One region of the Cupriavidus sp. GW822-FHT03E04 genome, then DNA from elsewhere that is predicted to be linked to it. Evidence: predicted binding sites of a transcription regulator. Region 1 holds the regulator's gene; each other region holds the start of a gene.
The links. The regulator sigma-54, encoded in region 1, starts transcription at its own class of promoters, with help from an activator protein. The targets are predictions, from matches to a motif close to TGGCANGNAANCTGCTTT.
Positions count from the first base shown of each region.

Region 2: the regulator sigma-54 is predicted to act here: its motif matches at 5,593-5,610, upstream of AC1RQC_RS05985 (collagen-like triple helix repeat-containing protein).
Region 3: the regulator sigma-54 is predicted to act here: its motif matches at 4,760-4,777, upstream of AC1RQC_RS27065 (circularly permuted type 2 ATP-grasp protein).
Region 4: the regulator sigma-54 is predicted to act here: its motif matches at 4,298-4,315, upstream of atzF (allophanate hydrolase).

Region 1 covers NZ_JBXANI010000016.1:158,645-166,055, reverse strand. Annotated here, with positions in the region: gene lptC (LPS export ABC transporter periplasmic protein LptC) at 1-323, shown strand, start outside; gene lptA (lipopolysaccharide transport periplasmic protein LptA) at 378-1,022, shown strand; gene lptB (LPS export ABC transporter ATP-binding protein) at 1,069-1,854, shown strand; gene AC1RQC_RS23915 (RNA polymerase factor sigma-54) at 1,990-3,465, shown strand; gene hpf (ribosome hibernation-promoting factor, HPF/YfiA family) at 3,515-3,865, shown strand; gene ptsN (PTS IIA-like nitrogen regulatory protein PtsN) at 4,250-4,705, shown strand; gene hprK (HPr(Ser) kinase/phosphatase) at 4,741-5,712, shown strand; gene AC1RQC_RS23895 (PsiF family protein) at 5,901-6,224, shown strand; gene rapZ (RNase adapter RapZ) at 6,344-7,261, shown strand; gene AC1RQC_RS23885 (LON peptidase substrate-binding domain-containing protein) at 7,328-7,411, shown strand, end outside.
Region 2 covers NZ_JBXANI010000004.1:34,129-41,539, reverse strand. Annotated here, with positions in the region: gene AC1RQC_RS06015 (CpaE/TadZ family protein) at 1-100, opposite strand, end outside; gene AC1RQC_RS06010 (type II and III secretion system protein family protein) at 139-1,500, opposite strand; gene cpaB (Flp pilus assembly protein CpaB) at 1,598-2,569, opposite strand; gene AC1RQC_RS06000 (TadE/TadG family type IV pilus assembly protein) at 2,652-3,116, opposite strand; gene AC1RQC_RS05995 (A24 family peptidase) at 3,204-3,710, opposite strand; gene AC1RQC_RS05990 (Flp family type IVb pilin) at 3,711-3,899, opposite strand; gene AC1RQC_RS05985 (collagen-like triple helix repeat-containing protein) at 4,255-5,430, opposite strand; gene AC1RQC_RS05980 (collagen-like triple helix repeat-containing protein) at 6,133-7,411, shown strand, end outside.
Region 3 covers NZ_JBXANI010000020.1:63,092-70,502, forward strand. Annotated here, with positions in the region: gene AC1RQC_RS27045 (alpha/beta fold hydrolase) at 1-173, opposite strand, end outside; gene AC1RQC_RS27050 (proteasome-type protease) at 195-1,016, opposite strand; gene AC1RQC_RS27055 (transglutaminase family protein) at 1,159-1,983, opposite strand; gene AC1RQC_RS27060 (alpha-E domain-containing protein) at 2,024-2,977, opposite strand; gene AC1RQC_RS27065 (circularly permuted type 2 ATP-grasp protein) at 3,073-4,545, opposite strand; gene AC1RQC_RS27070 (gluconokinase) at 4,809-5,318, opposite strand; gene edd (phosphogluconate dehydratase) at 5,507-7,393, opposite strand.
Region 4 covers NZ_JBXANI010000028.1:101,112-108,522, forward strand. Annotated here, with positions in the region: gene uca (urea carboxylase) at 1-2,386, opposite strand, end outside; gene atzF (allophanate hydrolase) at 2,400-4,253, opposite strand; gene AC1RQC_RS32610 (LysR substrate-binding domain-containing protein) at 4,586-5,572, opposite strand; gene AC1RQC_RS32615 (tripartite tricarboxylate transporter substrate binding protein) at 5,719-6,741, shown strand; gene AC1RQC_RS32620 (UxaA family hydrolase) at 6,748-7,411, shown strand, end outside.

The sequences.
Region 1 (7,411 bases):
CGCCCGTCACCGGCCACTCTGATCGCGGCACGATGAACGCGGAAGGCTCGGTCATCGACCTGTTCGGCAATGCCTTCATCGTGCGTACCCAGGGCCCCGACCCCGCCAAGGATCCGCAGATGACGGCCGCCTCGGAGTATTTCCAGGTGCTGGTGAACGATGACATCGTCAAGACCGACAAGGCTGTCAAGCTGACCCGCGGCCCGTCGGTGATGACCGCCAACGGCCTGGTCTTCAACAATGTCACTCGCGAAGTACAATTGCTGGGTAACGTACGCGGCACCATCATCACGGGGCCGCCGCCGGCGAGTCCCACGAAGTAGCCCCGAAGCCGCCCGCGGGCACCAACCGCCCGCGTCAACCGCCATCACGCCAACATGAATCCATTCCCGACGACTTCGTCCTGTCTGCGCCGCAGCACGGCCGCTTTGCTGACGCTGGCCGCCGTCCTGGGCCTCACGCTGGCCGCGCCCGCCAGCGCCGAAAAGGCCGACCGCGAAAAGCCGCTGGTCCTGGAGGCCGACAATGCCAGCTACGATGACGTCAAGCAGGTCTATGTACTGACTGGCAACGTGGTGCTGACCAAGGGCACCATGGTGCTCAAATCCGACGCAGCCGAAGTCCGTACCGATCCCGAGGGCTACCAGTACGCGGTCGCGACCTCCAAGGGCGGCAAGCAAGCCTATATCCGCCAGAAGCGCGACAACGTCGACGAGTACATCGATGGCTGGGGCGACCGCATCGAATATGACGGCAAGCAGGAGTTGTCCAAGCTGATCGGGCGCGCCCGCATGGCCCGCCTGGCCGGCGCCAAGCTGGTCGACGAGATCCGCGGCGCGGTGATCACCTATGACAGCCGCAACGAGTTCTACACGGCCAGCGGCGGCGCCGAGAACGCGACCGCGGGCAGCCCGTCGGGCCGCGTGCGCGCCGTGCTGTCGCCCCGCCAGGAGCAGCCCGCCAGCGGTGCCGCAGCCAATCCGCTGCCGCTCAAGCCGGCAACTGCCCCCGTCAACCCCTGACCTGACGCCGCCACGTCCCTGATCCACGGATTCTGACTTCACCTTCATGACCGCTACCCAAACCGCACCGTCCCAGCCCGCCACCCTGAAGGACAGCAGCACGCTGGTCGTGCGCCACCTGAAGAAGCGCTACGGCTCGCGCACCGTGGTCAAGGACGTGTCGCTCGACGTGAAGAGCGGCGAGGTGGTCGGCTTGCTGGGCCCCAACGGCGCGGGCAAGACCACGTCGTTCTACATGATCGTGGGGCTGGTGGCGCTGGACGAAGGCGATATCGTGCTCGACGACAAACACATCAGCGGCCTGGCCATCCATGAGCGAGCACGCATGGGCCTGTCCTACCTGCCGCAGGAAGCCTCCGTGTTCCGCAAGCTCAATGTGCAGGAAAACATCCGCGCAGTGCTGGAGCTGCAGCTCAACGATGGCAAACCCCTGGGCAAGGCCGAGATCGAGCGCCGGCTGGACACCCTGCTGGATGACCTGCAGATTGCCCACCTGCGCGACAACCCGGCGCTGTCGCTGTCCGGCGGCGAGCGCCGCCGCGTGGAAATCGCCCGCGCGCTGGCCTCCGCGCCGCGCTTCATCCTGCTCGACGAGCCCTTCGCCGGCGTCGACCCGATCGCGGTTGGCGAAATCCAGCGCATCGTCAGCTTCCTCAAGGCACGCAATATCGGCGTGCTGATCACCGACCACAACGTGCGCGAGACGCTAGGCATCTGCGACCACGCCTACATCATCAGCGAAGGCGCGGTGCTGGCGTCCGGGCAGCCTGAGGACATCATCGCCAACGAGTCGGTGCGCAAGGTCTACCTGGGCGAGAACTTCCGCATGTAAGGGCGCGCGGCGCCTGCCGCGCATCGCCCCCCGGGCGGCTTCGGTGTCGCCTTTTATCCTTCAAACGATCATAGCGACACCAGCGATAGCAATTTCCGTTCCATCAGTACGGAAGTTGGGCATAAAATAGGTCGCATGAAACCGTCGCTACAGCTCCGCCTCTCGCAGCATCTCGCGCTTACGCCGCAACTCCAGCAGTCGATCCGGCTGCTGCAACTGTCCACGCTTGAACTGCAGCAGGAAGTGGAACAGGCGCTGACCGAGAACCCCTTGCTCGAGCGTGAGAACGACTGGCTGGACAGCCCGTTGCGCGTGTCTTCGGACGGCTCGGTGAACCTGCAGAGCGCGCCCGCGCCAGCGCCCGCCGATGGCCAGGGCACCAGCGAGAACCGCCCCGATGGCGCGCCCGAAGCCGACGACAGCTACTCTGACAGCAATGAGGATTACGGCAGCGACTGGAGCCTGGACGACTTCGCCCGCCGCCCGCAAGGCGAAGACGACGAAAAAACCCCGATGCAGCTGCGCGACGCCGAGCCCACGCTGCGTGAACACCTCATGGAACAGCTGGCGCCGCTCAAGATTTCCCTGCGCGACAAAGGGCTGGCTATCTTCCTGGTCGAGTCCCTGGACGATGACGGCTACCTGAGCACCACGCTCGAGGAAATCTGCAGCGAGCTGCCGGAGGAGCTCGAGTTCGAGGTCGACGAGATCCAGGCTGTGCTCACGCTGCTGCAGAGCTTCGATCCGCCGGGCGTCGGGGCACGCAACGCCGCCGAGTGCCTGGCGCTGCAATTGCGCAGGCTCAAGCATCCGCAGCGCGAACTGGCGCTGAGCATCGTCACCAACCACCTCGAGCTGCTGGCGGTGCGCGATTACACGCGCCTTAAAAAGGCGCTGCAAGTGGACGAACCGGAACTCAAGGCCGCACATGAACTGATCCGCTCGCTCGCGCCCTATCCCGGCCATGCCTACAGCCGGCCAGAAGCGGACTTCGTGGTGCCTGATGTTTTTGTTCGAAAATTGAGCGGCGGATGGATCGCCCACCTCAACCCGGATGTGATGCCGCGGCTACGCATCAACGACATGTACGCGCAGATTTTGCGCGGTGCAAAAGGCGATGCAGGCGCGGCCGGACTGCAGCAAAAGCTGCAGGAAGCACGCTGGTTGATCAAGAATATCCAGCAAAGGTTCGACACGATATTGCGCGTCGCACAAGCCATTGTCGAACGTCAAAAGAACTTCTTCACCCACGGTGAAATTGCGATGCGCCCCTTGGTTTTGCGGGAGATTGCCGATACACTGGGTTTACACGAGTCCACCATCTCTCGGGTGACTACCAATAAATACATGGCAACGCCGATGGGGACTTTCGAGCTGAAGTATTTTTTTGGCTCTCACGTATCCACAGAAACCGGCGGCGCGGCCTCATCAACGGCAATCCGTGCGTTGATCAAGCAATTGATAGGAGCCGAAGACGCTAGGAACCCCTTGTCCGATAGCCGGATTGCCGAATTGCTCGGCGAGCAAGGCTTTGTGGTAGCACGGCGTACCGTTGCCAAATACCGCGAAGCGCTCAAGATTCCCGCGGTCAATCTCCGTAAGACTTTGTAGCCGAGCTGCATCGCCTGCCTGATGCAGCTCTTTCAGAAGGAGAAACGCTATGAACTTCAAGATCAGTGGACACCACTTGGACATCACGCCCCCTCTGCGTGAGTACGTGGAAACGAAACTGGAGCGTATCGTCAGGCATTTCGATCAAGTCATTGGCGTAAGTGTGCTGCTCTCTGTCGACAATACAAAAGAAAAGGACCGGCGGCAGTACGCGGAAATCAATCTACATCTCAAGGGCAAGGACATCTTTGTCGAAGCGCATCATGAAGACCTGTATGCCGCTATCGACGCACTGGTCGACAAGCTCGACCGGCAGGTGATTCGCCACAAGGATCGCGTGCAGAGCCACGACCGTGAAGCGGTCAAGTATCAGATGGCCGCATCGCAGATGCAGCAATGACCGTGCCTGGCGGCCCACATACCGGGCCGTCGGTGTCAGTCCCTTGAAAAATGGAATCAAGCCGCGCCCAGAGCGCGGCTTTTTCGTTGCAGCCTACCCGATCGGGCCACACAGGGGATTCCGCAACGCATATGTACCAGTGTATGCTGTGCAATACATGGTTGACCGGCCTAGCCATTCCGGTGCATGCAGCACCGCTTGAGCGCATCGGCTATTGCAATGCACAAAGCGGAAGCGGGCCTGCTCTATAATGGCCAGACGCCCGACACCGGCATGGGGGGACACCCGGTGGAAACCTCGGGCCTTGGTTTTTTTACCTCTTTCCGCCCGGTGGGACGCCTCCTGGCCCCGGGCCTGCTTACTAGAAAACCCTGCGCATTCCACATGAATCGTTTGGCTAAATTGCTGCCACCCGGCAACATCAACCTCGACGTCAGCGTCACCAGCAAGAAGCGCGTGTTCGAACAGGCCGGGCTCCTCTTCGAGAACAACCATGGCGTAGCGCGCGCGACCGTGACCGACAACCTGTTCGCCCGCGAGTCGCTCGGGTCCACCGGCCTGGGCGCGGGGGTTGCGATCCCCCACGGCCGCATCAAGGGACTGAAGCAGCCACTGGCCGCCTTCATGCGCCTGGCCGAGCCGATCCCCTTCGAGTCGCCCGACGGCAAGCCGGTCGCGCTGCTGATCTTCCTGCTGGTGCCCGAACAGGCCACCCAGCAGCATCTGGAAATTCTCTCCGAGATCGCCCAGTTGCTGTCCGACCGCGAGATGCGCGAAGGACTGGCTACCCTGCCCACCCCCGACGACGTGCACCAGTTGCTGACGCAATGGCACCCTTGATCCGGCACTGAAAGCCCGTCCCTGAAAGCACCCGAATGGAACTCACTGGCGTCACCTCGCAGTCGATCTTCGACGACAACGCAGCCGATATCAAACTCTCCTGGGTAGCAGGACTGGAGGGCGCGGACCGGGCCTTCGATGTCGAGTTCGCGCGTGAAGCCACGTCCGCGGCCGATCTCGTCGGCCACTTGAACCTGATCCACCCGAACCGGATCCAGGTGCTGGGCAAGCCCGAAATCACGTATTACCAGCGCCTCGATGACGAGATGCGCAAGCGCCAGATGGGCGAGCTGATCCTGCTGGAGCCGCCGTTCCTGGTGATCGCCGACGGCATGGAGCCGCCGCCCGACCTGGAACTGCGCTGCACGCGCTCGTCCACACCGCTGTTCACCACGCCGGTGTCTTCGGCCGCGGTGATCGACCACCTGCGCCTCTATCTGTCGCGCATTTCCGCGCCGCGCGTGACCATGCACGGCGTATTCCTCGACATCCTCGGCATGGGTGTGCTGGTGATGGGCGAATCCGGCCTGGGCAAGAGCGAGCTCGGCCTGGAACTGATCTCGCGCGGACATGGGCTGGTCGCGGACGATGCCGTCGATTTCGTGCGCCTCGGGCCGGACTTCATCGAGGGCCGCTGCCCGCCGCTGCTGCAGAACCTGCTGGAAGTGCGCGGCCTGGGCCTGCTCGACATCAAGACCATCTTTGGCGAGACTGCGGTACGCCGCAAGATGAAGCTTAAGCTGGTGGTGCAACTGGTTCGCCGCAACGATGGCGAATTCGAGCGCCTGCCGCTGGACTCCCAGTATCTCGACGTGCTCGGCCTGCCCATCCACATGGTCAAGATCCAGGTGGCGGCCGGCCGAAATCTCGCCGTGCTGGTCGAGGCCGCCGTGCGCAACACCATCCTGCGCCTGCGCGGCATCGACACGCTGCGCGACTTCATGGACCGCCAGCGCGCCGCGATGCAGGCCGATGTCGCATCGCGGGGTCAGGGCCGGCTACTCTAGGTTTGGCGGGCCCACGCCATGCGACCACGACGGGGCCGTTTTCAATTGCTTACATCCGGCCGCGCTTCGATGGTCAACGCGATTGGGGCATAGGCCGTTTTGTGCAGTAATGGGCATTGGGCCCAGCCCGGAGTTGCCGAGCCGACAGGCCAGCAGCCATGAAGTTTTCCACAGCCAGGAGAGCAAGCATGAAAAAATTGATCGCGATGTGCGTGCTGGTAGCCCCGCTTTTTGCCACCGGCGCCTTCGCCCAGAATGCACCGGCCGCTGCACCCGCGGCACCGGCGGCACCTAACACCCAGCAGGACAAGATGAAGGCTTGCAACACGCAGGCCACCGGCAAGAAGGGCGATGAGCGCAAGGCCTTCATGAGCAATTGCCTGTCCAATAAGCCCGCGGCCGCACCCGCCAAGAACAGCCAGCAGGAAAAGATGAAGACCTGCAACGCCCAGGCCACCGGCAAGAAGGGCGACGAGCGCAAGGCCTTCATGAGCGACTGCTTGTCCAAGTAAGCTACCGGCATCACTTGCGGCGCGGACGTGTAAAAATGGCGAACCTCTTCGGTTCGCCATTTTTTCTGGCACGGCGCCGTCATGACGGCGTCATCACCTGATGTTATGCTTGTCGTGCTATGCGCATCATACTTATCACCGGGATCTCCGGCTCCGGCAAATCCGTTGCCTTGAACGTACTGGAAGACGCGGGCTACTACTGCGTCGACAACCTGCCGGCGCAGTTTATCCCGGAGTTGGCCCAGTACCTGGCGGCGCAGGGCTACACCCATCTGGGCGTCGCCACCGATATCCGTAGCCGTGAATCGCTGGACGAGCTGCCCGGCACGCTGCGCGACCTCGCCTCCGAACACCAGGTCCGGGTGGTCTTCCTGACCGCCAATACCGATGCGCTGGTGCAGCGTTATTCCGAGACGAGACGGCGCCATCCGCTGTCGATGCGCGCAGCCATGGCTGGCCTCTCGGCCAATCCCAGGAACGAGAATCTCGCCGATAGTGCCGCCGAGACCGCACTCAACGACACCTCGCTGATCGAGGCCATCGAGATGGAGCGCGAGCTCCTGAGCCCGCTGGCGGAGGCTGCGCACCGCATCGACACCAGCAATGTGCGCACCAATACATTGCGCGCGTGGATCAAGGAATTCGTGCGCGGCGATGACCTCAAGCTCACATTGCTGTTCGAGTCGTTCGGCTTCAAGCACGGCGTGCCCAGCGACGCCGACCTGGTGTTCGACGTGCGCTCGCTGCCCAACCCCTACTACGACCTGGCACTGCGCCCACTGACCGGCCGCGACGAGCCCGTGATCGACTTTCTGCAGAGCCAGCCGATGGTGCTGGCCATGGCCGAGGACATACGCGCCTATGTGGAAAAGTGGCTGCCAAGTTTCATCGCTGACAATCGCAGTTACCTGACCGTCGCAATCGGTTGCACTGGGGGGCAGCATCGCTCCGTGTACATCGCGGAAAGACTTGCCAACTATTTTCGCGCCCATGGTAATGTGCTGGTGAGACACCGCGAGCTCGCGCCGGGCGGCTAAACGCCGCACCGCCAGGTTTCGCGGTCAGGCTCGGCAATCCTCGCCCGAAACCTTTGCTGGCTCAGCATGTCCTCACCCGCCACGCCCGGCTCATCCGCATCGTTCGCCGCCCCGCACAGCACCTCGGCGGGGCCTACGTTGGATAGCCTG
Region 2 (7,411 bases), on a different contig from region 1:
GCGGGCCAGCCTCGACGACCAGCCGGCCCAGGTTGCCGAGCGCGTTGGCCAGCCATTGGCGCGGCTCCGGCTGTGCGGTGTTGAACAGGAAGAAGTCCATCTGACCCTGCCTTGCGCCGTCGTCCTGCTTGCCCAATGTCATTTTGAAAACCCTGGCAGCGTCGGATCGACGTATTCGCCAAGCACATACCGGCCCCACACATTGGGGTTGCCGCTGGTGCGTCCATCCTCGCTGACCGCGGCCACGGCCGCCGCGCCCTTGGCGAGCGGGCGCACCAGGCGCGGCGTGACCACGATCATCAGCTCGCGGTCTTCCTGGTTGAAGTTCAGGTTGCGAAAGAAGGTGCCGATGATCGGCAGGTCGCCGAGCAAAGGCACCTTGTTGACGTTGCTGACCGTGGTGCGGCTGACCAGCCCGCCGATCACAAAGCTCTCGCCATCGCCGAGTTCCACCGTGGTGTCGGCGCGGCGGGTGACAATGGCAGGCACCATGGCACCGTTGATCGATATGCCGCGTGACGGATCGAGATCGCTGGCTTCAGGCGCCACCTTCAAGGCAATGCGATCCTTGGCTAGCACGGTGGGCGTCACGGTCAGGCCAATGCCGAAGGGCTTGAACTGGATGGTGGTCGTGCCGAGTGCCTGCGGCACCGGGATCGGGATCTCCCCGCCGGCAAGAAAACTCGCGCTCTGCCCGGACAGCGCCACCAGGCTCGGTTCGGCCAGCACCCGCGCCATGCCATTGCTCTCAAGCAGGCTCAGGTTGGCGAAGATCCCGCGCGAGAATGACGCCGCGACAAGATTGAAGGCACTGCTCATCGGCGAGCTGATGTCGGCACTGAGCGAACCCGGCGTGGAGTCCGTTCGCGGTGTGAAAGTGAACTTGTTCAGCGACGACGGGGAGAACGTGCCAAAGGCGAAGCCGCCGTTGTTCCGGTAGAAATTGAACCCCACCTCCTTGAGCACGGTCTTGCTGACCTCGACCACTTTCACGTCGACCTGCACCGTGCTGCTGACCGGAATCGTGGAGCGATCGATCACCACACCACCCTTGCCTTCGGCGGTAGCGGTGGCCGAGCGCGCCGCCAGTTGGGCGCGCAGCGAAGCCTGCGCATCACGCGCCTCGCCGCTGATCAGTGCGCCCCCGCCCGACACTGTCACGTCGGGATCGCCGGACTCGCCTCGCGTCGCATCCACCTGCACCCGGTAGGTTTGCGCGGCTTCGCCACGCGGCCAAACCATCAGCTCGGTAGCGCCCGGCTTCTTGGCCACCACCAGCACGCCGTTGGCACCCGAGCCGCTCTTTAGCAGCAACGCATCCGCCACGGCAGGGTTGCCGATCGCCACGCGTTCCAGTGGCTTGTTCAGACGTAGCTCACGCTGGCTACCCACCACCAGCCTCAGATCACGCACGCCGCCATCGGCCTGCTGCGCCCACGCCGCGGGGACGGTGCAGCAGACGGCCAGGATGGTGGCGGCCCCGGCAAGAATGGATTTCATCAATCGACTATCCAGAAGTAACACTGAAAACACCAATCCAAATGCAATCCGGCGGGCGTGCACGAGGCATGCTTCGACCACGACGGCGTGCCTGGCTTCATTCGATCTCGCGCTTGCCGCCGCGGATCATCTCAACACTGTTTTGCGCGACGCTGCTCGCGCCCGCGCCATGGGCGCGCTGCGCGATGGCTGCAGGTGCCGGGACAGGCGATGGCGCTGCCTTGACAGGAAGCGCTTCACCTCGTGCCCCACCCGCGATCCCTGCCAGCGCAACGCCTGCCATTGCGCGATCGGATGGCGCCAGCGCTGCGGCAGGCGCCCCGCCTTTTGCCTGCGTCTTTGCCTGCATGACCGGTGCGGGATCCTCAAACAAGCCTTCGGTGGGAACATCCGGATCGTCGGGATTGCGCAGGGCCAGCAACAGGCGCCCGGTTTGCTGTGCGATAGCCAGCTTGCCGACGTTGGCCACCGGCACTGCCAGCACGGCGGTCTTCGCGCCTTCGCGGCGCGCCATCATTTGCTCGGGCGGGGGCTTGGCGGCTTCATTGACCGTCCCCGCACCATAGGCCAGCACGCGCAGGCGCGCGAGCAGCATGCGCGCCTGGCTGCCTGCGATCTCCTGGCCATCGCGGCGGAACACCGCGAACACATCGACAAAGTCGCCCGGCTGCACCTGGTTGCCAACGCCAATCACTTCATCGACCGCAACCGCCACCGCGCGCTCGCCCTCTTTCACCTGAGTGGCAAGGCCCGCCAGCAGCTGGCTTTCCAGTACCGGCACGTTCGCGCCGATGCCAACCAGCGGCACCTGGCCTGCCACGCGGGCCACTTCGGTGTAAGCCCCCGCCGGATTGATGGGCAATTGCTCTACCTTGAGCGCGTCGACGGGGACCGGCTTGCCGGCTTCGATCGGCTTCACTGTGATCACCACCGGATACGACTGCATGCTTGCCATTACGGGCTCCGCTGGTTTGGCCGGCGTACGCGCCACGCGCCACGCGAGCAACGCCAGCAACGCGGCAAGGACGAGCAGCGCGATGGCAAGCACGCGGATCTGTTTGCTGGTCATGCGAACTCTCTGGTTTGGATAAATGGAATCTGGCTTAGGCACATGTCGACAAACGGCATCCGCTCGTGGCGTGGGCAGATCCTCATGTGTCAGGTGCCAGTTGCACCGTCGCGCTGCCAGTCAGCGTTGTGGGAATCGGTACCCCGGGTATGACCGGCAAGATCGCGCTTGAGGGAAGGTTCAGCGTTACCGTCACGCATACCGAGCCGCTTGGATTGGCGCAGGAGACAACTTGCGCAATATTGGCGGTGGGAATGACGCTGCTGATTGAGGCAGGCAGCACAGCCAAAGCCGTCGTCGAAGCCGCGCTCACCCGCAAGGCTTGCGTGGCAGCCGCGTTATTGGCCGATGCCCCACTGGGGTAACGCAGGGCTGCACGGGCACCTTCTTCCGCAGCAAGCGTCAGTGTCTGCTGCAGGGCCAGCACGATGCCGAAATAGACAATGCCGATCACGACAGCCAGAAGAACCGGCAGCACGATGGCAAATTCAAGCGCAGCCGTTCCGGACGAGCGCGTCCGCACGGCATGGTTTCCCCGCAATGGCATACTTCACCCGGTTATCTTTTACTTTTTGCGCCGACCGGTGGCGCGGGCGACAGGCGGTTGGCTAACAGCCCCTCGCCCGCGCGGCAGCTACCTTCCCAAAATCATCCAGACCAACAAACCGATCGCAAGGTACGCGGCGTACGGAATGCCGCGCTCCTCCGCTGTATGGCGCACCGCACCGGGGACGCTCATGCCGCCGCCTCGCTGCAACAAGCTTGTGAAATGGTCTCGCCATACAGCCCAGACCGCGCCAGCTTGCATGCGCACCAGCAAGGCATGCGCAAGCGCCAGCAGGCTGCCGACGACCCATACCGTCACCAGCCCCATGGGGCCAGTGAACAAGCCTGTGACGGCGAAGAACTTGATGTCGCCCGCGCCCATGCGGCCGAGTGCATAAACCGGCAACATGACCAGCAGGCCCGCCAGAAAGCCGAGCAGCCGGGAAGCCACCCCAGGCTCAGGAGGCGGCCCGAACGCAAGCGCCAGGCTCATTGCCACAATCGTGGCAACCAGCACGGCATTTGGTACTTTGCGATAAGCGAAATCGGTCCAGATGACTGCCGCGCAGAATAACGCGGCAATTAGGGCTAACACTTAGCCACCGGATGCGGGAAGAATGGCCGTAACCTTGCTGCTCAAGCGAGTGAACAGAGCACTGACGTCAGTGCCTAGTTGGGTGACCGTGCCGATAAGAGCCAGAGCAATGAGTCCCGCAATCAACCCGTACTCGATTGCGGTTGCCCCTTGTTCGTCCCGAAGAAAGCGTGCCAAAGCGTTTTTCATGATGTCACTCCGATTTTAATTTATGTCATCACGCAGCGTCCGCTTACCCCTCCGATACCGCCTCGCTCTTGTGGCCAGGTTAGTACCGAGCGGTAACGCTGGTGAACAATTTATAGATCAAAGCCATGTATCAACCATACCCCCCCTTGGAGTTATAGTTGTCTCAGCATAATGGCTGACGTCCGTTTGAAAACAGTGTTTTTTAAAGAGCAAAAGTTCTACTCGCGTCAAATACCACACCCGTTCGGGTGAGCCATTTGGCGCGGTGTGATGTAAAAGGATGCGCAGCCGCGGGGTAAGGACAACTGCGCACCGTAAAGACGTATCGACGTATTCGACGTATTCAGATCAACAATTAACGAGCCAGGCCACCGAGCAGATTGGTCAGCCCCGGCGTGTTCGGCGTGCTCGATGTCGTCGTAGCCGCACCCGCTGCAGCGTTGCGCGCGCCGCTCAGCACGCCCGTCACAGGCGCCAGCAAACCGGCCAAAGGTCCCAGCGCGCCGGCAGTGCCAGTGCCCGCGGCAGCACCACCCGTCACGCCCCCCAGCAAGCCTGTCACGGGAGCCAGCATGCCTGCCGCGCCTGCGCCCGTGCCCGAGCTGGAACCGCCCGCGATGCCGCCAAGAGGCAGGTTGCCGAGCAACCCGCCGAGCGGATTGCCGCCGGTGCCGTTGCCGTGCACCAGCACGCCGGCCCCGGCGACGGTCTTGCCGGCCTCGGTCACGACACCGCCGAGGCTGGAGACCAATGGGGCCTGGGTATTGGTCAGCAGGCTGCCGCCGCTGGCCACGGAGTTGCCAAGGGTTGCCAGCAGCTTGTCCAGCGGCGCGCCAAGGCCGGTGGCTCCGCCAACCGTTTGCGTAGCGGTGGTAACCTGCGTGGTCAGCGGCACGATCACCTTGCTCACGCTGCCGGTGACTTGCGCCACGGGGCCGGTCGAGAGCGCCTCGCCGAGCTTGCCACCGGCCATCGTCACCGCGCCGCCAACCTGATTGACCAGGCCGCCCACGGGTGTGGTCACCGCGCCTAGCGGCGCCAGTTGCCCGGTGCCGAGGCTGCTCACGAGATCGCCCGCGCTCGATACCGTGACGCCGGCTTTCTGCACCACGTTGCCCGTGCTGGACACGGTGATGCCAAGCGGATCGGTGACTGCACCCATCTTGCCAAGGCCGTCGCGCACACCCACGCCTAGCGTGCCAACCGTGTTCCCCGCATTTACCACTACGCCGCCGAGCGCGTTGCGCGTGGCGTCAGGCAGCAGCGGCACTTGCGCAGCCTGGATCTGCTTGCCGATATCGCTCACCGCATTGCCCGCTGCCACCACCGTATTGCCCACGCCTTCAGTGACCTTGGCGGTGGGCGTGGTGTCGGGCGTCGCAGCCGGTGTATTCGGAGGGGGCGTGGTTGGCGTGACGGCGCTGGGGCTCACGCCGCTGCCGGATCCGCCGGAGGAGCAACCTGCCAGCAGCAACAGTGCGGCGGCACAGGCGAGGGTCATGGATGACATCGGGGCGAAATGCGCTTTCATGGGATCTCCTGGTCTTCCTCGCGGAAGGTTCTCCTTTGGAACTGCAATCGAATTGGCTCTTGGACGATGCATGCGAAGCCTTGAGCGCGGAACGCAATACCGCAATACGACGAAGGCGTTTGCTCCGCGCCGCGCTGTGCGCCGCGCTTGTCGGGAGTCAATACCGCAAGCTGCGTGCCAGCTGCATGGCACGCTGTCGGCAAGGCAGGCCATCACCGCTGGCGCCGCCGCGCAAACCGTTGATTGACGCGGGATGGCGAACATGGGCCAGTCACGCGTCACGTTGCACAGCAAGGCGCCCCCAAGCCGCGCGGCGTGTTACGTGCTACGTAACATGTTCCCCCCTCGATGTTCCCGATGCGCAACTGCGCACGCACCGCCTGCCCACACGTTGCCGACACGGTGGCATGCGGCAGCGGCGCAGGGAACAAGTCCGCGTTGTTCCGTATCGGCGCCGCGGCGTTACGTAACGCGTAACACTGAAACACCGCACAGCGCGCTCATGTCTGGTCCTTTACCGGCTATGTCTCATCCTCTTCAAACCCAAGCGCGGCAAGGCTTGGCGCGTTTTTATCCGGCGTCCGCGCACGAGCCGGCGGCATGCTGGCACGCACTGGCACACCCTTTGCGCTATGGAGTGACACCACGGCAGGCGCCACGCGCTCCGTGATTTCACGACGGGAAGAAAAAAGGGAAAAGGTCATGCGTACTCAACAGATCCTCATCACGGCACTGCTCGGCTCGCTGTTGGCACTTGGCGGTTGCGCAAGTGGTGGTGGCACAACGTCCATGGATACCGGCAGTGGTGCGGGCACCGGCAATGGCGGCGGTACCAGCGCAGGCACCGCCGGCGGCAGCGGCACCAACGCCAGCACGGGCGGTGGCAGCAACGGCGGCAATAACGGTGGGAACAACGGCGGCAACAATGGCGGAAACAACGGTGGCAATAACGGTGGCAACACGGCCGCGCTGACGCCGACCAGCAAGATCGTCGATCAGGCGGGTGGCGTCGTGACCTCCGCCGGCAACGCTGTGAGCGACCTCGGCACGCAGATCAAGAACACCAACCTGCCGATTCTCTCGACCCAATCCAAGGATGGCCTGGGTGGCGTGGTCGGTTCGCTCGGCGCCGCGGTCAGCACCCTGGGCAACGGCGTGCAAAACGGCCTGGGCAACATCCCTAATGCCACCAACCCGCTCGGCACCACGGTGGCAAGCACCGGCGGCGTAGTCAGTCAGGTGGGCAATGCCGTGACCAACGCCGGCTCGCTCGTCAGCGGCCTGGGCAGCGGTCCGCTGTCGCCCCTGGCAGCCGTCACCACACCGGTGGGCTCACTGGTTTCGCAAGTCGGCACCGCGGTCAATGGCGCGGGCGCCCAGCTCGGCGCGGCCCTCTCGACCGGCCCCGTGGAGCAGCTCACCGGCGGCGTCAGCAGGCTCATCGTGCCGCTCACCTCGCAACTCACCAGCACCACGCAGACGCTCGGGGCGGCAACCGGCCTGGGAGCTCCGGTCAACAATCTCCTGGCGACGCTTGGCGGCGGCCTGGCCACGGCGGGCAACACAATCAAGCAGACCAACACGCCGGTGGTGTCGGGCGTGGGCGGCATCGTCGCTGGCGCGGGCAGCACGGTGGCCGCGCTTGGCGGCGTGGCCTACAACCCGAGCGGCACGGGTACTGGCAACCCGCTGGCGCCGGTCACGAGCCTGCTGGGCGGCCTCACGGGTGGTCTGACGGGTGGCAACGCAAGCGGCCCGCTCGCGCCTGTCACCAACCTGGTCAGCGGCCTGACGGGCGGGCTCACCGGCGGCCTGGGCAGTGGTAGCGCGAGCGGCCCGCTCGCGCCCGTCACCAGCCTGGTCAGTGGCCTGACCGGCGGGCTCACCGGCGGCCTCGGCAGCGGCAGCGCAAGCAGCCCGCTCGCGCCTGTCACCAACCTTGTCAGCGGCGTGGTGAGCACGGTCACCGGCGCAGCTGGCG
Region 3 (7,411 bases), on a different contig from region 1:
GCCAGCAGCTCATCGACCAGGTGCGGCCACTCGCGCGTGACCGGGAATTTCGGGTCGTGGCCATAACGGTCCACGGCGCGGATCTCGAAATCGTCTTCCAGCGTTCCGAACAGCTTGCGGTAGGTACTGACCGGAAAGCCATTGGCGTGCGAAAAATGCAGAATGTCGCGCATCGGGGTATTCGCAGCGCGCCCTCAGTCCTGCGTGCCGGCACGTTCGCGCGTGGCGCGCACAGGCTGGCCCCAGCGGTCGCCCGCGCCCTGGCGCGCCAGCGGAAACTCGGCCGGCGCGTTGGCATCCCACTCCGGATCGTTGATCTCGCCGAAGACCTGGCGCAAGCGTTGCCCCCAGGTATCGCGGATCATGCGGAAGTAGGCGTTCTTCTCGTCAATGTTGACAAAGCGGGTCACGCGCAGCGAATCGCCTTCGTAGACCAGCAGGTCCAGCGGCAGGCCTACCGAGATATTCGACTTCAACGTGGAGTCCATCGAGATCAGCGCACACTTGGCTGCCTCGCCCAGCGGCAGCGTCGGCTCGACCACGCGATCGATGATGGGCTTGCCGTACTTGGCCTCGCCGATCTGAAAATAGCAGTTCTCGGGGGTGGCCTCGACGAAATTCCCGGCGGCGTACACATGGAACAGGCGCACGCGTTCGCCGCGGATCTGGCCGCCGAAGATCAGGCTCACATTGAACTCGATGCCGGCCTCGCGCAGCGCGTGGGCGTCGTGCTTGTGCACCTGGCGCACCGCGTCGCCAACGATGGCGGCCGCCTCGAACATATCGCGCGCCGTCCACAGCGAGCGCTTCTCATCGCGGCCCTCCGCCAGTATCTGGCGCACCGCCTGGCTGATCGCCAGGTTGCCCGCGGTCAGCAAGACCATCACCCGGTCGCCCGGCTCCTCGAACACGGTCATCTTGCGAGCGGTCGAGATCGCATCGACACCGGCATTGGTGCGCGAATCGGAAAGGAACACCAGCCCGGCATCCAGCCGCATGGCTACACAGTACGTCATGATCTTGTCTTGTAATGGTGCACATTCACGCCTGGCGCTTCGCCAAGCCTGTCGCCCGGGCCAAGGCCGCATTCTAGCGCCGCGCCGGTGCGCCCGGAAACGTGCGGCACGCCCGTTTTTGGTGCACGGCGCACCACTTCATTCACTGCAACGGCGCAATGGCGATCTCGACCGCCAGCCGCTCGCCGCTGCCACCTTCGCGAATCCCGCGCACCGGTGCAGCCATGCGATAGTCACGCCCGACCGCCAGCCGGATATGGCGCGCGTCGCTCAGGCAGCCGTGGGTCACGTCGATGCTGCACCACAACTCCTTGCCGGCATCCACGCAGACATCGGCCCAGGCATGGCTAGCCAATTCCGACGCGGCCGGGTCATAGAAATAGCCGCTGACGTAGCGCGCCGGCACGCCCAGGGCCCGGCAGCATGCCACCATCACCTGCGCCTGGTCCTGGCAAACCCCGCTGCCCAGTGCGAATGCGTCGCTGGCCGAGGTGTCCACATCGGTGCTATCTGACCGGTAGCGCACCCGCCCGGCGATGCCATTGGCCAGCGCCAGCAGCGCGGGCACCGTCGCCCCCGCCGCCAGGTAGGGCGCGGCAAAATGCACCATCTCCGGCTTGGCGGCGGTCAGCGGCGTGCCGCCAAGGTAATACAGCGGCGACACACGCGCCTCGCCAGCCGGCGGCGCATCGCAAAAGAACGGCCCGTCCGCATCCATTGGCGGCGTGACATCGACCACGCCGCTGGCCTCGATCACCAGCGTATGTGCTGGCCCGGCCACAGTGAAGCTGTGCACGATATTGCCGAAACCGTCACGCGCCTCGGACAGGTTGCCGGGAACGGACAATTGCCATTCCTGCACGGCCTGCAGCGGGCCCGAGCGCGGCGCGAGCCGCAGTTCGTGCACGCTGCGCAGGACCGGCTCGGCATAACGGTAGACCGTCTTGTGGTGAATCTTGTATTTCATGATGTGGCGAGGCCGGCACAACCTCCCCACTTCATATAGGTCAGGCAGCGAGCAGCGGCACGAGGAAATCCCGGCTGATGCCGTTGCCGAGGTCGCCGATGCGCTCCAGGAAACTGGTCAGGTAAGCATGCAGCCCGACGGCGAAGATGTCGTCGATGCGCGCATATTTCAAATCGGCGTGGAGTTTACCAGCCTGGCGCTCGGTCTCCGAAGAAAGGTGGTTGCCCACCAGCGCCAGGATCGACACCACCTCGTCCATGCTGGACACCAGCGAGCGCGGCATGTCGGGACGCAGCACCAGCAGTTCGGCCACGCGCTCGGGCGTGATCACGGTGCGATACACCTTGCGGTACACCTCGAATCCCGACACCGAGCGCAGGACAGCCGCCCAGTGATAGAAATCGTTGGCGTCGCGATTGGGATCGCTATCGTCGACCGTGCTGGCCTGGAACTTCACGTCCAGAATCCGCGCGGTATTGTCGGCGCGTTCCAGGAACGTGCCCAGCCGCATGAAGTGGAAGGCATCATCCTTGAGCATGGTGCCAAACTGCACGCCACGGGCAAGGTGGGAGCGGAACTTCACCCACTCGAAGAACTGCGAAGGATCCTCGCGCAGCACGCCGTCGGCGATCATGCGCTGCACGTCGAGCCAGGTGGTGTTGATGGTCTCCCAGACCTCGGTGGTCAGCGAGCCGCGCACGGCGCGGGCGTTCTCGCGGGCCGCGCGCAGGCAGCTCATGATGGACGAGACATTGGTCATGTCGCGCACCATGAAGTCGATCACGTCGTCGCGCGTAAGCAGGCCGTACTTCTCGTCGAACACCGTGGTCAGCTCGGAGATATCGAGCATGGCCCACCAGCCTTGCTCCGCCACTTCCGCGGATTGCGGCAGCAGCGAAGTCTGGTAGTTCACGTCCAGCATGCGCGCGGTGTTCTCCGCGCGTTCGGTATAGCGCGCCATCCAGAACAGATGGTCGGCGGTGCGGCTAAGCATGGTCAGTCCCCTCGTACAGCGCTGTTCGCCCGCGCGCCGCCGGCAACGCGGCTGCCAGCGCGGGAATCACAAACAATCCTTGCGTGCGCCGCGCGTCAGCGCTCCAGCACCCAGGTGTCCTTGGTGCCCCCGCCCTGCGAGGAGTTGACCACCAGCGAGCCTTCGCGCAGCGCAACGCGGGTCAACCCGCCCGGCACCATGCGCACATCCTTGCCGGACAGCACGAACGGACGCAGGTCGATATGGCGCGGCGCGATCCCCGACTCGACATACGTCGGGCAGGTGGAAAGCGCCAGCGTGGGCTGCGCGATGTACTGCTCGGGACGCGCGCGCACGACCTCGCGGAACGTATCGATCTCCGCGCGCGTGGCGGCAGGCCCCACCAGCATGCCGTAGCCGCCGGCCCCGTGGGTTTCCTTGACCACCAGTTCGCTCATGTGGTCCAGCACGTACTGCAGGTCGTCCGGGCGGCGGCACATGTACGTCGGCACGTTGTTGAGGATCGCTTCCTCGCCAAGGTAGAAGCGGATCATGTCGGGCACGTAGGGATAGATCGACTTGTCGTCGGCCACGCCCGTGCCAATGGCGTTGCAGATGGTGACGTTGCCCGCGCGGTAGACCGAGAGCAGCCCCGCCGCGCCCAGCGTGGAATCCGAGCGGAACACCAGCGGGTCGAGGAAGTCGTCGTCGACCCGGCGGTAGATCACGTCGATGCGCTGCGGCCCCTGGGTGGTGCGCATGTAGAGGTGCTCGTCCTGTACGAACAGGTCGCTGCCCTCGACCAGTTCCACGCCCATTTGCTGCGCCAGGAAGGCATGCTCGAAGTAGGCGGAGTTGTACATGCCGGGCGTGAGCACCACCACCGTGGGATCGGCGATGTTCTGCGGCGAGACGCCGCGCAGCATGTCGAGCAGCAGGTCGGGATAGTGCGCCACCGGCGCCACGCGATTGCGCGCGAACAGGTCCGGGAACAACCGCATCATCATCTTGCGGTTCTCCAGCATGTAGGACACGCCGGAGGGCACGCGCAGGTTGTCTTCCAGCACGTAGAACTCGCCCTCGCCAGCGCGCACTACATCGATGCCCGCCACATGGGCGTAGATATCACGGGGCACGTCGATGCCGAGCATCTCGGGGCGGTACTGCGCGTTGTTGTAGATCTGGTCTGGCGGGATCACACCGGCGCGGATGATGTCCTGCCCGTGATAGATATCGTGGATGAAGCGATTCAGCGCCGACACCCGCTGGCGCAGGCCGCGCTCGAGCGTTGCCCACTCGCTGGCGGGGAAGATGCGGGGAATGACATCGAACGGGATGGTTCGTTCGGTGCCGCTGTTGGACTCGTCTTTTTCACCGTAAACGGCAAACGTGATGCCCACGCGCCGGAAGATGAGATCCGCTTCGGCGCGCTTGTTGTCCATGGTGCCTTCGGACTGGCGCGCCAACCAATCCGCGAACTGCTTGTAATGCCCCCGCACGGCACCTGCCGGCAGGGACTCGCCCGCGTGGATTGCTGCTGCCACGCCATCTTGCCAATCGAGCATCTCGTCGAAAAACCGCGCCGCCATGATGGCCGTTCCCCCATGATTTGGGTGCCGCCCAAACTGCCGGCTATCCCGTTTTGATTGGCTTGTTGTTCCCGGCACAGCACCTTGAGATCACCACCCGAGGCCCGGCGGCTTGGCCGCGGACCATCTCGTCATGCTTCGAAGTGCTGTCCCTATAGGATACCTATGACCACGAAAGCCGCAAGCGGCAGGCATTCGCGCCATCAAACATGGATAAGCAAGATGTCTGCCAGCCTTCGCTTCGGGCCAGCCTTGGCATCGGTTCAGCGGGCGATCGCCGCGCTTTTTTCTGCCTGCACTCCGGCCAGGATGCGCTGCACCAGCGCCTCCGGCGTCTGGCGGATATCGAGCACCAGGGCGTCGCGCGGCTCCTCCAGGGTCTCGAACTGGCTCTGCAGCAGGGCGGGATTGAAGAAGTGGTCGCTGCGCTCGGCCAGGCGGCCGCCAATGACCGTAGCATCGCCCTTCATGTAGACAAAGGTCACGCCGCCATCGGCGGGCGTCAGGCGGTCGCGGTAGGTTTGCCGCAGCGCGGAACAGGTAAAGACGTGGGTGCGCCCCTCGGCGCGGGCCGCATCGATCGCCGCGCGCATCGCGGCCAGCCAGGGCCAGCGGTCGTCGTCGGTCAGCGCGATGCCGTTGTGCATCTTCGCCTTGTTGGCGGCGCTGTGGAATTCATCGGCATCGTGGAAGCCGCATTGCAAGGTCTTGGCCAGCAACTGGCCGACCGTGGTCTTTCCGCTGCCGGAAACGCCCATCAGGATGTAGATCATGTCTGCTCCAATGATCATGTTCGGATGGTTTTCCCATCCTTGTCGGTAGTCCCCGCGCCGGCGGCCGGTCGGCTCCGCAAGCGTTCAGCCATGAAGCCATGATAGGACCCGCATGGGCCGGCTCGGGGTCGTCTCCGCCAGCCATCGGCTGCCGGGGACACAAATGACACAAATTTAAGGGGCGCTGCCTATTGTGCGACGGCCGCGCCCGTTTGGACAGCGCCGGGCGCGTCGGCCTCGGAGAGGTCCAGCGCGCTGCCGCCCTCCTCCGCGATCCGCGCGTTGCGGCGGAACAGCCCGAACAGGCCCCGGCCGACGCTGAAATTCGTAAAGGCGTCGTCCGGCAGCACGGCTGAAGCACGCGTGGCCAGGTCGCCGTCGCCATTCGCGGCGCCAAGCCATTCCAGCGTGCCTGCCACGGCGTCCACGCGGATCCGGTCGCCGTCACGCACGCGCGCCAGCGGGCCGCCGGCAAGTGCCTCAGGCCCCACATGAATGACCGCCGGCACCTTGCCAGAAGCGCCGGACATGCGGCCATCGGTCACCAGCGCAACCTTGTAGCCGGCGTCCTGCAGCGAGCCCAGCACCGGGGTGAGACGGTGCAGTTCTGGCATGCCGTTGGCGTTGGGTCCCTGGAAACGCACGACCGCGATCATGTCGCCCGTGAACTCGCCGGCTTCGAACGCGGCTTGCAATTGCTCTTGCGAGTCGAAGACGCGTGCCGGTGCTTCGATCACCCGATGCTCATCCGCCACCGCCGACACCTTGATCATGCCGCGGCCAAGATTGCCTTGCAGCAGGCGCAAGCCGCCCTCGGTGGAGAACGGCTCGGCCGCAGTGGCCAGCACCGTGGCATCACCGCTGACGGCGGCGCCGTCGCGCCACTGCAGCACGCCGTCGATCATCACGGGCTCTTGCGTGTAACGGGCCAGGCCACGCCCGGCCACGGTTTCCACGTCCTCGTGCAGCAACCCGGCGCTGAGCAGCTGGCGAATCACGTAGGCCACGCCGCCCGCGGCGTGGAAGTGATTCACGTCGGCCGAGCCGTTGGGGTAGACACGCGCCAGCAGCGGCGTGATGCGCGAGAGGCGGTCGAAATCATCCCAGTCGATGAGGATGCCCGCCGCGCGCGCCATCGCCACCAGGTGGATGGTGTGGTTGGTCGAGCCACCCGTGGCCAGCAGGCCGACCACGGCATTGATCACCGCGCGCTCGTCGACGATGCGCGCCAGAGGCAGGTAGTCGCCGCCCCGCGCCGTCAGGGCCAGCGCGCGTTGCGCGGCGGCGGCGGTGAGCGCGTCGCGCAGGCCGCTGTCGGGATGCACGAAGGCCGCGCCCGGCATATGCAGGCCCATGATTTCCATCAGGAACTGGTTGCTGTTGGCGGTGCCGTAGAAGGTGCATGTGCCGGCGCCGTGATAGGCCTCGCACTCGGCCTCCAGCAAGGCTTCGCGGCCAACCTGGCCGGTTGCGTATAGCTGGCGCACGCGCGCCTTTTCCTTGTTGGACAAGCCCGTCGACATCGGCCCGGCCGGCACGAACACCACCGGCAGGTGGCCGAACTGCAGCGCGCCCATCAGCAGGCCCGGCACGATCTTGTCGCACACGCCCAGCATAACCGCGGCATCGAAGGTGTTGTGCGACAGCGAGACCGCCGTGGCCATCGCAATGGCATCGCGCGAAAACAGCGACAGTTCCATGCCGGCATTGCCCTGCGTGATGCCATCGCACATCGCCGGCACGCCGCCCGCCACCTGCGCCACGGCGCCAACGGCACGCGCGGCCTCCCGGATCACGCCGGGATAACGTTCGTACGGCTGGTGGGCCGACAGCATGTCGTTGTACGCGGTAACGATGCCGAGGTTGGCAGCATGCTCGACCCGCAGCTTGAGCTTGTCGTGCGTGGGCAGCGCGGCCAGGCCGTGCGCGAGGTTGGCGCAGGACAGCCCGCGCAAGGGGCCCAGCTCCTGCTGGGCGCGTTCGCAACGCGCGAGATAGGCGGCGCGGCTGCGCTGGCTGCGCGCGATCACGCGCTCGGTGACGGCGTGGACTTCGGCGTGGAGGGCTTTTGACATTGGGGGGAGTTCCTGGTC
Region 4 (7,411 bases), on a different contig from region 1:
CCGCGCGCCCGGCAAGGATGGCGGTGGAACACGCTGGCGCCGGCAGCGGCGGCGCACGCGTTATTTGCCGCAGCCCGGCAATGTCCCGATCCTGCGCCGCCTGCAAGGCACGCGCGGCATCGAAGCTGATCGGCCGGAAGCGGATCCGGTCGCCTGGCTTGACCTGGCCAACCTTCCACAGCTCGGCCTGGGCGACCGTGACGGGACACACAAAGCCGCCGAGGCTCGGGCCATCATTGGTGAGGATCACCGGGAAGTCGCCGGTGAAGTTGATGGCGCCGATTGCGTATTCGCAGTCGTGCACGTTGGATGGGTGCAGTCCCGCCTCGCCACCGTCGCGCCGCGCCCATTCGGGCCGGGGCCCGAGCAGGCGCACGCCAAGGCGGTTGGAGTTGTAGTGCACCTCCCAGTCCGTGGCGAAAAAAGTCTCCATGGATGCCGGCGTAAAGAAGTCGGGAGCGCCATGCGGGCCGTGCAGGACCGCTATTTCCCAATGTTGGCCGTAGGCCGGCACCAGTGCGGCGGGGGCGGCCTGCGGCGCCGTCACCGGGGCCTCGACGCCGCTGGCCGCCAGATGCGGCTGGCCGAGCGGGAGCATGTCGCCCAGCCGCAGCGTGCGCCCGGCATGCCCGCCGAACTGCCCGAGCGCGAAGGTGGACCGGCTGCCCAGATAGCGCGGCACATCGAAACCATTGCGCACGGCAAGGTAGGTGCGGCAGCCTTGCGTGGCCTTGCCGAGCGCCAGGACCTGCCCAGGGGCTACGCTGATTGGCGCCCAGAACGGGACGTTCATCCCGTCGAGTGTTGCCGTGCAAGGCGCGCCGGCCAGCGCCACCACGGCCGCGCCATGGAAACGTAGGCGTGGCCCCACCAGCGTGCATTCCAGCCCGGCCGCGCCCGGATGATTGCCAACGATGCGGTTGGCCAGCCGGAAGGCGTAGTCGTCCATCGGGCCGGACGGCGGCACGCCGATATGCCAGTAGCCCGTGCGGCCCGGCACGTCCTGGATGCTGGTGTAGGTGCCTGGCTCCAGCACCTCGATGACTGCCGGCGCGTAGGGAAAGCGGTCGAGCATGCGCGTGAAGGCGCGGCCCGTGGTGAACTCGGGCGAGTCGACGATCTGGCGCAGGTAGTCCAGGTTGGTGGCGATGCCGCACAGGCGCGTGGCGGCCAGCGCTGCCGCGAGCCTTGCGCGCGCGGCAGCGCGGGTGGGGCCGTGGACAATCAGCTTGGCCAGCAGCGGATCGTAAAAGGCAGACACCTCCGTGCCGGTCTCGACCCAGCCGTCGACGCGCACGCCGTCCGGAAAGGCCACCTCGGTCAACGTGCCCGGCGAGGGCTGGAACTGCTTGAGCGGATCCTCCGCATAGAGCCGCACCTCCATGGCCGCACCCTGCGGCGGGCGGGAGATGGCATCCCAGTCCAGCGCATCGCCCGCGGCCACCTTCAGCATGCAGGCGACCAGGTCCAGCCCGGTCACCAGCTCGGTCACGGGATGCTCCACCTGCAGCCGGGTATTGACCTCCAGGAAGTAGAAATCCTCCCGCTCCACGTCGTAGATGAACTCCACCGTGCCGGCAGAGCGGTAGCGCACCGATTCGCCCAGCTGGATCGCGGCCCGATGCAGCGCGTGGCGCGTGGTCTCGCTCAGGTGCGGTGCCGGGGTTTCCTCCACCACCTTCTGGTTGCGGCGCTGCGTGGAGCAATCCCGCTCGCCCAGCGCCACCACGCGGCCCGCGCCATCTCCAAAGATCTGCACCTCGATATGCCGCGCGCGGTCCAGGCAGCGCTCGATAAAGACGCCACCATCCTTGAAGAATTGCTCGCCCAGCCGCTGCACGCTGTCAAAGGCCGCGCTCAGCTCGGCGTCATCAGCGCAGCGCGACAGGCCGATACCGCCCCCGCCGGCCGTGCTCTTGAGCATGACGGGATAGCCGATGCGCGCGGCCTCCCGCAGGGCTTGTTCCACGCTGGAGAGCAGGCCGGTGCCGGGCGTCATCGGTATCCCCGCTTCGGCGGCCAGCTCGCGCGCCCGGTGCTTCAGGCCAAACTCGCGGAGCTGGTGCGGCGTCGGGCCAATGAACACCAGGCCCGCCGCCTCGCAGGCCTCGGCAAACGCCGCGCTCTCCGACAGAAAGCCGTAGCCGGGGAAAACGGCTTGCGCGCCGGTATCCAACGCGGCTTGCAGCACGCGCTCGGCCACCAGGTAGCTATCCGCCGCACGCTCGCCACCCAGCGGCACGGCCACATCGGCCAGCCGGGCATGCGCGGCATTGCGATCGGCATCCGAATACACGGCCACGCTCTTGATACCTAGCGCACGCAGGGTGCGAATGGCCCGCACGGCGATCTCGCCACGATTGGCGATCAGTACGGTGTGGAACATCGGCGCTCCCGGGTCAGGTTGCGTTGGCGTCCGCGCTGGCGAGATAGGCGCGCCAGCCGCCAAATGCCGTGATATCGCTGGCGCCTTCCAGGCCTCGGGGTTCGCAGATGAACCCGGTAACTTGCCGGCCGTCTTCCAGCAGCAGCTTGCCGATGCCAAGGGGCGCGGGAATCTCCGCGACGAAGGCGCCAAAGCTGGCCAGTGGCACATCCCAGAGCTCGACTTCGATCGGCGCGCCCTGCCCTGTGCCGATATGCACCAGCCCGGGCTTGGGCGGGATCGTGTCCGCCAGCGCATAAAGCCGGTAGCACGGCGCCGTGCGGCAAGCCTCCACAAAGGCCGCGTGGCGCGTGAGCAGTTGATGGTTAAGCGGCATGCCGCTAAGGTGGGCGCCGACCACGGCCAGCCGCACCGATCCCGGCGTGACCGGCGTCGCGCGCTGCGCACCAACGGGACAAGCCCGCCCGGTGGCGCCCAGCGGCAACGCTTGCGCCGCCTGCCACTGCCGGCCAAAGCGGGCCAACGCGCGGTCCGCCCAGGCCGGGGCAATCAGCGTGATGCCGGCAGGCAGGCCGTCCTCGCGCGCACCGGCCGGCAGCGCCAGCGCCGACAGGTCAGCCAGGTTGGCGAAGTTGGTATAGGTGCCAAGCCGCGCGTTCAGGCGGATCGGATCGTCCTGCACGGCGGCCAGCGTATAGATCGACGGCGCGCTCGGCACCACCAGCGCATCGACCGTTGCCAGCGCCAGGTGGATAGCGCGGGTCAGCGCCGCGCGCCGGTACTCGGCGCTGAACGCGTCCATCGCGCTATAGCGGCCCGCTTCCTCCACGATCACGCGAACGACCGGATCGATGGCTTCCGGCTGGCTGGCGTGAAGCTGGCTCACCGCCAGGAAGCGTTCGGCCACCCATGGCCCCTGGTAGAGCAGTGCGGCCAACTCGGCGAATGGCGAAAAATCAATCGGCACCAGCTTGGCGCCCATGGCCTGCAAGTCCGTCAGCGCTTGCTCGAAACTGGCCTGCGCCTGCGTATCGCCAAAGAATGCCGGCGCATCGGGAATGCCCAGCACGGGCGATGGCGCCAGCGCGGCAGGCGCGCTCTGCGGATAGGTGCGCGAGTAAGGATCGTCGTGGTCGAAGCCGCCGGCGATCTCCGCCACCAGCGCGGCATCGTCGACCGTCAGCGCAAACACGCAGACGCAGTCCAGCGTGCGGCAGGCCGGCACCACGCCGGCGCTGGAGAGCCAGCCCCGGGTCGGCTTGAGGCCCACGATATTGTTGAATGCCGCGGGAATGCGCCCCGAGCCCGCCGTATCGGTCCCGAGTGAGAACGGCACCCAGCCGCGCGCCACCGAAGACGCCGAGCCCGAACTGGAGCCACCGCTGACATATGCCGCATCGAAGGTGTTGGGCACCGCGCCGTAAGGCGAACGCACGCCCACCAGGCCCGTGGCGAACTGATCCAGGTTAGCCTTGGCCACCACAATGGCCCCGGCCGCGCGCAGCCGCGCCACCGCGCCGGCATCGCGCTCGGCCACATACGCAAACGCGGGACACGCCGCCGTGGTGGGCCACCCTGCCACGTCGATGTTGTCTTTCACCACGAACGGCACGCCGTAGAGGGGAAACGCATCGAGCTGGCCGCCCGCTTCTTCAACGCGCGCGGCCAGCGCAGCTAGCTGGGACTGCAGCCGCGCCGCATCCAGCCGCGCGATCCAGGCCGGGTCCGCTGCGTCCAGGTCCAGGAACGGCGCCAGCGCGTCCGCGGGCGAGGCGCCTCGCGTCTTGTAGAGCTGTTGCCAGTCAGGCAGCGTTCGGCAACTGCCAAGCCTGGCGGCGGATCGGCGCAGAGGCGTCTTGCTGGTCATCGCTTGTATCCCAGGTTGTATACATGAGGGCGTTGCAGACCAACAAAGCAGGAGACATGCCATGTAAGAAGGAAAATGTATTCAAATGTATTCCTCTTACATTTCAGGGAGATTGGTCACCAGGGCGCCTTCGCGGGCCGAATACGCATGCAGGGCACCCGCGCAAGCCGCACCATGGGGCGGCTTGCGTGGACCTAAACAGTGCCTGTGGGAACGACCGAGCCGCAATGTGGTGCGTCGTGGGCCGGCTCCGCTAGCGCTTGGATTATCCCGGCGTTCCACGCGCTGGCGAAGTACCTGCTGGCCAGGCCGCGCTGATCGCGGCGGGCTGGCTATTTCGTGCGCCGCGGCGCGCGCGCCGGCCTCTTCGCACCGGCCGGCGGCGCGGCCAATTGCCCGGCCGCTGCCCGCAGGCATTCGACCAGCTGGATGCTGCTGGGCGTGGGCCGCCCCTCGCGCAGCGTGATCACGCCCACCGGCGGCAGCTCCAGCGCTATGTCCAAGGGCAGAATATGGAAGCGGCCTTCCCGCTCGAACTGCTGCCCCACCGACCTGGCCAGGAAGCCCACGGCATCTAGCTGGGAGACGAAGGTGGTGATGGCAAGGTAGGACGACGACTCGATCAGGTCGGTTGGCGGCTGCAGCCCAAAGCGGTAGAACTCCTGCTCGATCTTGACCCGTAGCGAGGCCCATGGCGGCGGCACCACGCAAGGCATGCCGGCCAGGTCCGCCCAGCCCGGTGCACGCTTGCTTGCCAGCGCGTGGCCGCTGCGCACCACCGCCACCATCGGCTCGTTATAGAGCGGCTCGGTGATGAGGTCCGGGGCGGCGTAGCCAGGCTCCAGCCGCCCCACGATCAGGTCCAGTTCGCTGATGCGCAGCTTGGGCAGCAGGTGGGGCAGGTCGCCCTCCTCCACCAGCACGGTGGCCTGGGCCGAGCGCTGCTTGAGCAGGCCTATGGCTTGCGCCAGCAGCACCGGCAGGGCCGCGCCCATCGATCCCACCCGGGTGCGCCCGGCGGCGCCGCTGGCCTCCGCGGCGATCTCGTCGCGCGTGCGCTCATATTGCGCCAGCACCGAGCGGGCAAAACGCACCAGCGACGCGCCCGCCAGCGTGGGCTCGGTGCCGCGGGTGGAGCGCGTGAAGAGCGTCAGGCCTAGCGTCTTCTCCACCTCGGTGAGCATCTTGGAGACGGCTGGCTGGCTGACGGAGAGGAACTCGGCGGTATGGCCGAGATGGCGGAACTCGTCCAGCGCCACCACCAGTTGCAGGTGGCGTAGCTTGATATTGGAGCGCAGGGCGCGGTCGATCTGGGGCATGCCACGATTCTACTTAACTTTAAGGTTATGAAGCCATTCCGATGATTGATTGGATTGTTATGAATGGCTTTGCCACAATCCAGCCTGACCGGTGGACGTTGCCACCAGCCCATGACTCCAATAACGACACCCTGCGAGGACGACACATGACCGCACCCCACGGCATCAACCACGGGCGGCGCCGCCTGCTCATCAGCGGCGCCGCTGCCGCCACGGCTGCGACGGCTGGCAGTGCCGGCCTGTTGCTGCCGGGCCTCGCACGTGCCGCCGACTATCCGGACCGGCCCATCACCTTCATCTGCCCGTGGCCCGTTGGCGGCACCGCCGACCAGTCCATGCGCGCGCTGTGCCAGGTGGCGTCCGGCGTACTCAAGCAATCCATCGTGGTGGAAAACCGCGCCGGCGCATCGGGCATGATCGGCACCAAGGCACTGGCCCGCGCCAAGCCGGACGGCTACACCATCGGCCAGGTGCCGATCTCGGTGACGCGCTTCTCGCAGCTTGGCATGCTGCAGTTGGACCCGCGCAGCGAGCTGACCTACCTGGCGCGCACCTCCGGCCAGACCTTCGGCATCGCGGTGCCGGCGAACTCGCGCTTCAAGTCGCTCAAGGACGTCGTGGCCGAGGCCAAGGCGCATCCGGGCAAGCTCACCTATGCGCATGCCGGCATCGGCGGCGCCACCCACGTGGGCATGGAAGAATTCGCGCAGGCCGCCGGTGTGCGCTTCAATGCCATCGCCTACAAGGGCGGCGCGCAGGCCTTGCAGGACGTGCTCGCCGGGCAAGTGGACCTGCTGGCCGATTCCAGCTCGTGGGCGCCCCACGTGGAAGCCGGCAAGCTGCGCCTGCTGGCCACCTGGGGCGACCAGCGCACGCCGCGCTTCAAGGACACGCCGACGCTCAAGGAACTGGGCTACAACGTGGTGGTGGAAGCGCCCAATGGCATCGGCGCGCCCGTCGGCCTGGATCCGGCGGTGGAAAAGAAGCTGCGCGACGCCTTCCGCCAGGCCGTGGCTAGCAAGGAATTCCAGCAGGTCGCCGCCCGCATCGACGCGCCGGTGATGTACCTGGACGGCCCGGAATACAAGCGCTACATCAGCACGGTGTACGACCAGGAAACCCACCTGATCCAGCGCCTCAAGCTCAAAGAACTGCTGCAACAAGGCTGACCCAACGTGAACTCCGCCGCCCTGATCCGCCTGCATGCGAACGACAACGTCCTGATTGCCCGGGACGCCCTGAGCCTTGGCCAGCACCTGCCTGAACTGGGGCTGCGCGTGCGCGCCCAGGTGCCCGCGGGGCACAAGATTGCCGCCTGCGCCATTGCCAAGGGCACCCAGATCCGCAAGTTCGACACCGTGATCGGCGTGGCCGAGCGCGACATCGAGGCCGGTGATCATGTGCATTCGCACAACCTGGCGCTGGTGGATTTCTATCGCGACCCGGGTTTCTGCCAGGACGTGCGGCCGGTGGACTATGTGCCCGAGGCCGAGCGCGCCACCTTCATGGGGTTCGTGCGGCCCGACGGCCGGGTTGGCACGCGCAACTTCATCGGCATCTTGTCGTCGGTGAACTGCTCGGCCACGGTGATCCGGCATATCGCTGACCACTTCACGCCCGAGCGCATGGCGGCCTTTCCCAATGTGGACGGCGTGGCCGCCTTCGCGCAAAGCAGCGGCTGCGGCATGTCCTCGCCCAGCGAGCACTTCGACGTGCTGCGGCGCACGCTGGCGGGCTATGCACGCCACCCCAACCTGGCCGGTGTGCTGATCGTGGGCCTGGGCTGCGAGCGCAACCAGGTAGCGGGCCTGATGGAGTCGCAAGGCCTGGTGCCCGGCA